4 regions of the Enterobacter sp. ECC-175 genome follow, and region 1 is predicted to be linked to each of the others. Evidence: predicted binding sites of a transcription regulator. Region 1 holds the regulator's gene; each other region holds the start of a gene.
The links. Region 1 encodes PhoB, which activates phosphate uptake and scavenging genes when phosphate is short. Its sites were predicted from a motif close to CTGTCATAAAACTGNCNNAT; they were not measured.

Region 1 (2,202 bases):
GCACCTTCAGGCCGCTGTCGACGTCAAATAGCAGCTCATGACGACTGTGGCTCAGGGTTTGCGCTTCCCGTTCGACCAGGCGAAGCATGACGGGCACGTCAATGGTGTCGTTCAGGGCCAGGGACGGCGCGGCCTCGATTTTTGACAGCGTCAGCAGCTGCTTCACCAGCCCTTCCATGCGGTGCGTTTGCTCGCGCATGGTATGGAGCGCCTTCTCGCGCGGCGCGCCCTCCAGCGTTTGCTCCTGCATCATCTCCAGATAGCCCTGCAGCACCGTCAGCGGCGTGCGCAGCTCGTGGCTGACGTTAGCAAAGAAGTTACGCCGCGCCCCTTCAAGCTGGTGCATTTGCGTCACGTCGCGCGCCACCATCAGCCACTGCCTGTCGCTGTAGGGCATCACGCGGATTTCAAGATGTCGGCCGTTGTTAAGCTTGAGGTTGTGCGGGCGCGTAAAGTCGCGCTTTTTCAGATACAGCGTGAACTCGGGGTAGCGCAGAAGGTTAAGAATATTCTGGCCGTTATCGTCCGGCCAGCGCAGGCCCAGCAGCTGTTGCGCCAGGCCGTTACACCAGAAGATGGTCCCTTCTTCCGTGGTCAGAATGACCGCATCCGGCAGCGACTCCGCGCCGCTACGGAAGCGTTTGATCAGGCTTCCCAGCTCGCGGCGACGCTTTTTATTGCGCATCTGCATCTGGTGCAGACCGTAGAGCAGCGGCTCCCAGCTCCCGCTTCCGGGCGGTGGCGTCATGCTTCTGTCCACCCACAGCCACCAGGAAAGGCGCAGCAGGTTCCAGAAGTGCCAAATCAACAGCCCGGTAACTGACGCCAGCAAAAACCACGGCAGATGACCAAAAATAGCCCCCAGAATAAGGGCCGGAATACAGCATAAGATCAGTTCAAAGACGAGCCTTTTCCATGACAGACGTTCCAGCACGCGTCACACTCCTGTCATTATTCAGAAACGGGTCGAAAAACGATAACCCGTGCCGCGGACCGTCTGCACCATGCGATCGTGGCCGCTCAGTTCCAGCGCTTTACGCAGGCGGCGAATATGCACGTCTACCGTTCGATCTTCGACGTATACGTTAGTGCCCCAGACGTTGTTTAGCAGCTGTTCGCGGCTGTAAACGCGCTCCGGGTGCGTCATAAAGAAATGCAGGAGCTTAAATTCGGTCGGCCCCATATCAAGAGGGCTTTCGCCGGTCATCACGCGGTGCGAGGTTGGGTCAAGGCTCAGCCCCTGCATCTCAATCACCTCTTCCACCGCCATCGGCGAAATGCGGCGCATCACGGCTTTGATGCGGGCAACCAGCTCTTTCGGCGAGAACGGTTTGGTAACGTAATCATCCGCGCCGGTTTCCAGACCGCGCACGCGGTCCTCTTCTTCGCCGCGCGCCGTCAGCATCACCACCGGAATGTCGCGGGTCATCGCTTCGCGCTTAATGTGCTTGATAAACTGTAGCCCAGAGCCGCCGGGCAGCATCCAGTCAAGCAGGATCAGATCGGGCCAGGGTTCATTCAGCTGGTTCACCGCGCTGTCATAATCTTCCGCTTCAACCGGCTGGAAGCCGTTTTGTTCGAGCACGAAGCACACCATTTCACGAATCGGAGCTTCATCTTCTACGACCAGAATACGTCTCGCCATACTTTGCCCTGTCTTCTCTTATTTAAGTTACAAGTGTGTAATGCGGCGCCATTATGCGTCAGATTTATGACAGATTTATGAAAAACATTACCACCATCAATGGCAAACTGTTGTTTTATTACAGCGGTTATTTTCCGCCCCCTGAACGTTTATAATCGCGTTTCCCTTTTATTGCCACGGAACTGTTATGCGCCTACTTCACACCTCGGACTGGCATCTGGGTCAAAATTTTTACAGCAAAAGCCGCGCGGCCGAACACGACGCGTTCCTGCGCTGGCTGCTGAACACGGCTCGGGAGCAGGAGGTGGATGCCATTATCGTGGCGGGCGATATTTTTGATACCGGCCAGCCGCCGAGCTATGCGCGCGAGCTTTATAACCGCTTCGTGGTGAATCTTCAGAAAACGGGCTGCCATCTGGTGATTGTCGCCGGCAACCACGACTCCGTGGCAACGCTGAATGAATCCCGCGATATTCTGGCGTTCCTCAACACGACCGTCGTCGCCAGCGCCGGACACGCGCCGCAGATCCTGAACAAGCGCGACGGCACGCCCGGCG
Region 2 (2,202 bases), 350 kb from region 1:
TAAAGTACGGCGAGGCTTTGATTTTCTCGACCAGCGCCGCGATATGCTCCTGGCTACAGGCGACGGCGCTGAACGATTTATTGCTTTTACCGTTCACGTCGTAGCTTTTGCGCTGGCAGGTGCGCGAGACAAAGCCGTCCGGATGGTGGGTATCCACGGTCAGGGCAAAGAGCGAGAAGCGTTTGCCCGCGCGGGAGAGTTCCTCAAATTTCTTCCAGGTTTCGTCCAGCACCGTGTCGTCGTAAAAGCCCCAGTCGTTGCGGTAGGCAGGATCGGCGACCGTGGTCTTTAGCTCTTCCGAACCATACAGATGGTCAAACCCGTGGGATTTCAGGAACACGTCTTTTCCGGCGAAGCGCAGGTTCGCGCCCTGCATAAAGTAGTTTTCGTAACCGGAGTTTTTTAGGATATCGCCCAGACAAATATTCTGCGGGAAGAAGCTCGACATCGACGCCGAGGCGTTCCCTTCAAACGGCGCAAAGAGCGGGATGCCGCACTGGGAGGCGACCATACCGGCGATAGTATAATCCGTGCCGGGCAGCTGCACGGTGTGGCTAAAGTCGAGGCCTTCGTTTTTTAGCGCGCCAAGTTCGGGCGTCAGGTTGGGGAAGGCGTCGTTATCAAAATAGGTACGTTCCAGGCTTTCCCCGTAGATATAGACGAGGTTGAGCTTAGGCTCGGCAATCTTTTTCGACGGCTCTTTGTAGTAGGCGACAAAATCCGGATCGCCATCGCGGGACTGGGATTTCACCAGTTCCGTAATTTGGTGAAATGCCGGGCTGGCATCCACTGACGCCAGCGCCAGAATAAGCGCCAGCACGCTGTAGCCGAAATGATAGGGATGGTGTCGACGACGGCGCAGCACCCAGGCCAGTGAGCCGAAGATGGCTACCAGCGCAACAACCAGGCCTAAGCCTGGAAGTATGTACTTACCAACTCCTGCGCCCGTCAGGCTGTTCGTCAGGGTATAGAGGACGGCATCGTTAATACCGTCACCGGTGAAGTAATCGCTGGCATATAAGGTAATGTTTAAAACAATAAAAATGCCGAGAACGACCAGCGTGGCGATAAACCACCAGGTGTTGCGGCCAGCTTTCCAGGCGTAAATGCCGATGGAAGCCATAAAAAGGACAAGGGACATTAACTCTGACAACAGCATATCCTCATGACGCCAGTTGCTTTGCTGGCTAAGCGTTTATTTTTTGGGTGATACAATGTAATCGCGATGTCGTTAAGCTGCAATTTTAGTGTCACAAAAGTGTGCTGTGGTTAGGATTTGGTTTAGAAAATCGTTTATTTGACGGCGGTCGCATCCAGGCATGTGGACGCTGAGAGAGGGCTTATGGGGGGAAACGCTCATTTCACGCCGCGTTGTAATGCTAATGCAATAAACACGGCATGTTGTGGCAGAAAATGGGGGGCGATCAGGAGAGGAAATTAACGCCCTGTTTTAACACCAGATCGCAGGCTTTGGTTTTCACCTGTTTACCCAGAGACGAGTTGCCGAGGGTTTCCAGGTTGAGCTGCTGGCCGTTTTTCGCGTTGAGCAGGCCCTGAATCCCGTCCATGTAGTTGGTGTCTTGCTTCTGCTCCTGGGTGTCCAGGCCCAGCTTGCCGAGCACCTGATTTTTCACGTTTTGCGCGTCGGTAACGGACGCCAGCTTTTGCTTCGCGCAGTATTCCAGAATCCCGGCCGCGTTGTTCATGGTGCCCGCGCTCAGGCTTTGCGAGCTGTTGCCGAGCAGGCCGGTCAGCGAAGACGCGGACAGTCCGCCCTGGCTTTTGCCGCTGTCTTTAGTGAGTTCATTCGCGGCGCTGGTCAAAGAATCCTGCCAGGATGCCGCCTGCGCCGTGCCTGCAACCAGCAGAACGCTAAAAAGTGTGCTGAAGAGAATCTGTTTTTTCATCGTGGCTTACTCAAAATAGGTCCGTTTTGGGCCGGAAGTCGAACCAGTATAACGCCAGGGTTCGACGCACATTCATAGCAAAAATCCTAATACTCTTTGCCGGTAACGCGGCTGCGATAGCTTTCCCAGTCGAAGATGACGTACAGGCTGTTGCCGAGCTTCATGCGGTCCATGACGCGCTCGCCGAGCAGACGGGTCATCTCGTCAATATTATGGTTGGTCAGCATGCCCGTTGGGCGTTTTGAGGAGGAGCGGCGGTCGACAATCTGGTTGATGATCACCTTTTCATAGCGCG
Region 3 (2,202 bases), 2.1 Mb from region 1:
AAACGAAGACGTTCGCCACCGCGATGTACCACAGCAGCCTGTTCGGCAGAACGTACTTCATGAAGATCTGTTTTGCCGTCAGCTCTTCTTCGTGCTCCTTGCTGTAATCATCCGGATAGTCGTTTTTATACTCTTCAATCGGCGGCAGGCCGCAGGACTGCGGCGTATCGCGCATCAGCGCGAAGGCAATAATCGCCACCAGGATCGCGCCAAACGCAGGCATATACAGCGCGGCTTTCCAGTCGTTGAACCAGGCCATCCCAAGCAGGAACAGCAGAGGTGGAATACCGCCGCCCACGTTATGCGCGCAGTTCCATACCGACACAATGCCGCCGCGCTCCTTCTGCGACCACCAGTGCACCATGGTGCGCCCGCACGGCGGCCACCCCATCCCCTGGAACCAGCCGCAGAGGAACAGCAGCACGAACATCACCGCGATGCTGGAGGTGGCCCACGGTACGAAGCCCATAAACAGCATCACCGCCGCAGCCAGAATCAGGCCGGCGGGCAGGAACACGCGCGGATTCGAGCGATCCGACACCGAGCCCATGATGAATTTAGAAAAACCATAGGCGATCGAGATCCCCGACAGCGCAAAGCCTAAATCGCCGCGCGAGAAGCCCTGCTCCACCAGATACGGCATGGCAAGCGCAAAGTTTTTGCGCACCAGATAGTACGCCGCGTAGCCGAAGAAAATCCCCAGGAAGATTTGCCAGCGCAGGCGGCGGTATAGCGGATCGATGTCTGCCTCTGGCAGACGCGCCCGATGCGGCGCAGGTTTAAAAATACTCAGCATGACAGCCTCCGTGGCCAGGTGTTGAATTTTTCAGGGGTTCTTGTGCCCCAAACTCCAGAGAGGCGGCGATGTTAAGAAATCATGCGAATTGTTACTGTGAATCAACGCACAGATTGTTACAGAAATATGACAATATGCGCAAAATAGCGCATGAAATCACGTTTCATTTTCGAATTACGCTCGATTATGTTCGAAATCAAACAAACCACACTATCAATGTGTCTAAATGGTAAAAAAACGAACATGAGGGAAGACAATGACAATTCACGATCCTCGCTACAGCGATGTGATTATCATTGGCGGTGGAGCAACCGGTGCCGGGATCGCGCGCGACTGCGCGCTCAGGGGCCTTAGCGTGACCCTGCTGGAGCGCCACGACATAGCGACGGGCGCCACCGGCCGCAACCACGGCCTGCTGCACAGCGGCGCGCGCTACGCGGTCACGGACGGCGAATCCGCGCGCGAGTGCATAGCTGAAAATCAGATCCTGAAGCGTATTGCCCGCCACTGCATTGAGCCAACCGGCGGCCTGTTCATCACCCTTCCCGACGACGATCTGGCGTTTCAGCAGACCTTTATCAGCGCCTGCCGCACGGCAGGCATCAACGCAGAGGCCATTGACCCGGCCCTCGCCCGCCAAATCGAGCCTTCCGTTAACCCGGCGCTGATCGGCGCGGTGAAAGTCCCCGACGGCACCATCGATCCGTTTCGCCTCACCGCCGCCAACATGCTGGACGCCCGCGAGCACGGCGCGCGCATCCTGACCGGGCACGAGGTCACCGGGCTTATCCGCGAGGGCAGCACCGTTCGCGGCGTCCGGGTATTCGACGCGCGCTATCAGGAACACGGCGAACTGTATGCCAGCGTCGTCGTCAACGCCGCGGGGATCTGGGGGCAGCGCATCGCGGAGTATGCCGAACTGTCGGTCCGCATGTTCCCGGCGAAAGGGTCGCTGCTTATTCTCGATCACCGCATCAACAATCACGTCATCAACCGCTGCCGCAGGCCGTCGGATGCGGACATTCTGGTTCCCGGCGATACCATTTCGCTTATTGGCACCACGTCCACGCACGTTGACTACAGCGAGATCGACTACAACCGCGTCACCGCCGAAGAGGTCGATATTCTGCTGCGCGAGGGCGAAAAGCTCGCGCCCGCGATGGCGCAAACGCGCATTCTGCGCGCCTACGCGGGCGTGCGTCCGCTGGTGGCGAGCGATGACGATCCGAGCGGGCGCAGCGTCAGCCGCGGCATCGTGCTGCTCGACCACGCGGAGCGCGACGGCATGGACGGCTTTATCACCATTACCGGCGGCAAGCTGATGACCTACCGCCTGATGGCGCAGTGGGCAACCGATGCCGTCTGCCGCAAGCTCGGCAACAGCGAACCCTGCGTCACGGCCAAAC
Region 4 (2,202 bases), 1.1 Mb from region 1:
TATGCCCGATGGCGCTCGCGCATACCGGGCCTACAGCCGGAGCCGTAGGGCGGGTAAGCGCGAGCGCTACCCGCCATCTTCGTCAAAAATATCCTGTTAGTACAGCGCTTTACCGCTGCTGTCTTTCACGTTGGTTTTCCATGCAGCACGAATCTGCTCAACCACGTTGTCTGGCAGGCTAGCGTAGTCCAGGTCGTTAGCCTGCTTGCCGCCGTTTTTGTACGCCCAGTCGAAGAACTTCAGCACTTCGGCGCCCTGCTCAGGCTTCTTCTGCTCTTTGTGGACCAAGATGAAGGTGGTAGAGGTGATTGGCCACGCGTCGTCGCCCTTCTGGTTGGTCAGGTCCTGAGCGAAGGATTTGCTCCAGTCAGCGCCTTTCGCAGCGTTAGCGAAATTCTCTTCGGTCGGGCTAACCGGTTTGCCGTCAGCGGAAACCAGTTTGGTATAGGCCAGGTTGTTCTGCTTAGCGTAGGCGTACTCTACGTAACCGATAGAGCCCGGCAGACGCTGGACGAACGCGGCGATACCGTCGTTACCCTTACCGCCCAGGCCGGTTGGCCAGTTAACGGTAGAGCCAGAGCCGACTTTAGATTTCCACTCGTCGTTCACTTTCGCCAGGTAGCTGGTGAAGACGAAGGAGGTGCCGGAACCGTCAGCGCGGCGAACCACGGCGATGTTCTGCGAAGGCAGCTTAACGCCGGGGTTCAGCCTGGTGATGGCTTCGTCATCCCACTTTTTGATTTTGCCCAGGTAGATGTCGCCCAGGGTTTTGCCGTCCAGCACCAGCTCGCCTGATTTCAGGCCAGGGATGTTAACGGCCAGCACAACGCCGCCGATCACGGTCGGGAACTGGAACAGGCCTTCCTGATTCAGTTTCTCATCAGACAGCGGAGCGTCTGAAGCGCCGAAATCAACGGTGTTAGCGGTAATTTGTTTTACGCCACCGGAGGAGCCAATACCCTGATAGTTAACCTTGTTACCGGTTTCTTTCTGATAGGTATCTGCCCATTTGGCATACACCGGCGCAGGGAAGGTTGCACCCGCGCCCGTCAGGCTTGCTGCTGCAAACGCAGAGAAAGCGCTCATCGATAAGGTCGCGGCGACAACAGTTGCGACAGTGGTACGCATAACTTTCATAATGTCTCCTGCAGGATTTTCGTAAATCGTTGTTTAAGTGGCTACGATGAGCAAAATAGGACAAACAGGTGACAGATAAATGTACGAAATATGACAGTTTTATGACAACGGAAATTTCACTTAAAGTTAAGTGAAAAATCATATATTTATCATTATCTTAAAGAAGGATATGACAGTATGTTTTCAGTAATATTTTCTTTATGTGACACTGAAAAAATAGCTGAAAATGACAGATTGTCATAAAAAAGCTCCACCCGAAGGTGGAGCCTGGAGGGATTATTCTACGGTGACGGACTTCGCCAGGTTACGCGGCTGGTCAACGTCGGTGCCTTTAATCAGCGCGACGTGATAAGCCAGAAGCTGCAGCGGAACGGTGTAGAAGATTGGCGCAATGACCTCTTCTACATGCGGCATCTCGATGATGTGCATGTTATCGCTGCTGGCAAAACCGGCATCTTTATCAGCGAAGACGTACAGCACGCCGCCGCGGGCGCGGACTTCTTCGATGTTAGACTTCAGCTTTTCCAGCAGTTCGTTGTTAGGTGCGACAACGATAACCGGCATATCCGCGTCGATCAGCGCCAGCGGGCCGTGCTTCAGCTCGCCCGCCGCGTAGGCTTCCGCGTGAATATATGAGATCTCTTTCAGCTTCAGCGCGCCTTCCAGCGCAATCGGATACTGATCGCCACGGCCAAGGAACAGGGCGTGATGTTTGTCAGAGAAATCTTCCGCCAGCGCTTCAATGCGCTTGTCCTGAGACAGCATCTGCTCAATACGGCTCGGCAGCGCCTGCAGGCCGTGAACAATGTCATGCTCAACGGACGCGTCCTGGCCTTTCAGGCGCGCCAGTTTCGCCACCAGCATCAGCAGAACGGTCAGCTGAGTGGTAAATGCCTTAGTCGATGCCACGCCGATTTCGGTGCCTGCTTTGGTCATCAGCGCCAGATCGGATTCACGCACCAGCGACGAGCCAGGAACGTTACAGATGGCCAGCGAGCCCAGGTAGCCCAGCTCTTTAGAGAGGCGCAGCGCCGCCAGGGTGTCCGCCGTTTCACCAGACTGAGA

Region 2: opgB (phosphatidylglycerol--membrane-oligosaccharide glycerophosphotransferase) is a predicted target of PhoB. The motif match lies at 1,248-1,267, and genes of this name have one in related genera.
Region 3: glpT (glycerol-3-phosphate transporter) is a predicted target of PhoB. The motif match lies at 910-929, and genes of this name have one in related genera.
Region 4: pstS (phosphate ABC transporter substrate-binding protein PstS) is a predicted target of PhoB. The motif match lies at 1,226-1,245, and genes of this name have one in related genera.

What each region holds. Positions count from the first base shown of each region.
Region 1 covers NZ_CP143776.1:1,589,223-1,591,424, reverse strand. The annotation lists gene phoR (phosphate regulon sensor histidine kinase PhoR) at 1-934, opposite strand, end outside; gene phoB (phosphate response regulator transcription factor PhoB) at 956-1,645, opposite strand; gene sbcD (exonuclease subunit SbcD) at 1,833-2,202, shown strand, end outside.
Region 2 covers NZ_CP143776.1:1,242,298-1,244,499, forward strand. The annotation lists gene opgB (phosphatidylglycerol--membrane-oligosaccharide glycerophosphotransferase) at 1-1,153, opposite strand, end outside; gene V1599_RS05845 (DUF2501 domain-containing protein) at 1,425-1,907, opposite strand; gene dnaC (DNA replication protein DnaC) at 1,994-2,202, opposite strand, start outside.
Region 3 covers NZ_CP143776.1:3,713,029-3,715,230, forward strand. The annotation lists gene glpT (glycerol-3-phosphate transporter) at 1-796, opposite strand, end outside; gene glpA (anaerobic glycerol-3-phosphate dehydrogenase subunit A) at 1,053-2,202, shown strand, end outside.
Region 4 covers NZ_CP143776.1:518,014-520,215, forward strand. The annotation lists gene pstS (phosphate ABC transporter substrate-binding protein PstS) at 97-1,137, opposite strand; gene glmS (glutamine--fructose-6-phosphate transaminase (isomerizing)) at 1,414-2,202, opposite strand, start outside.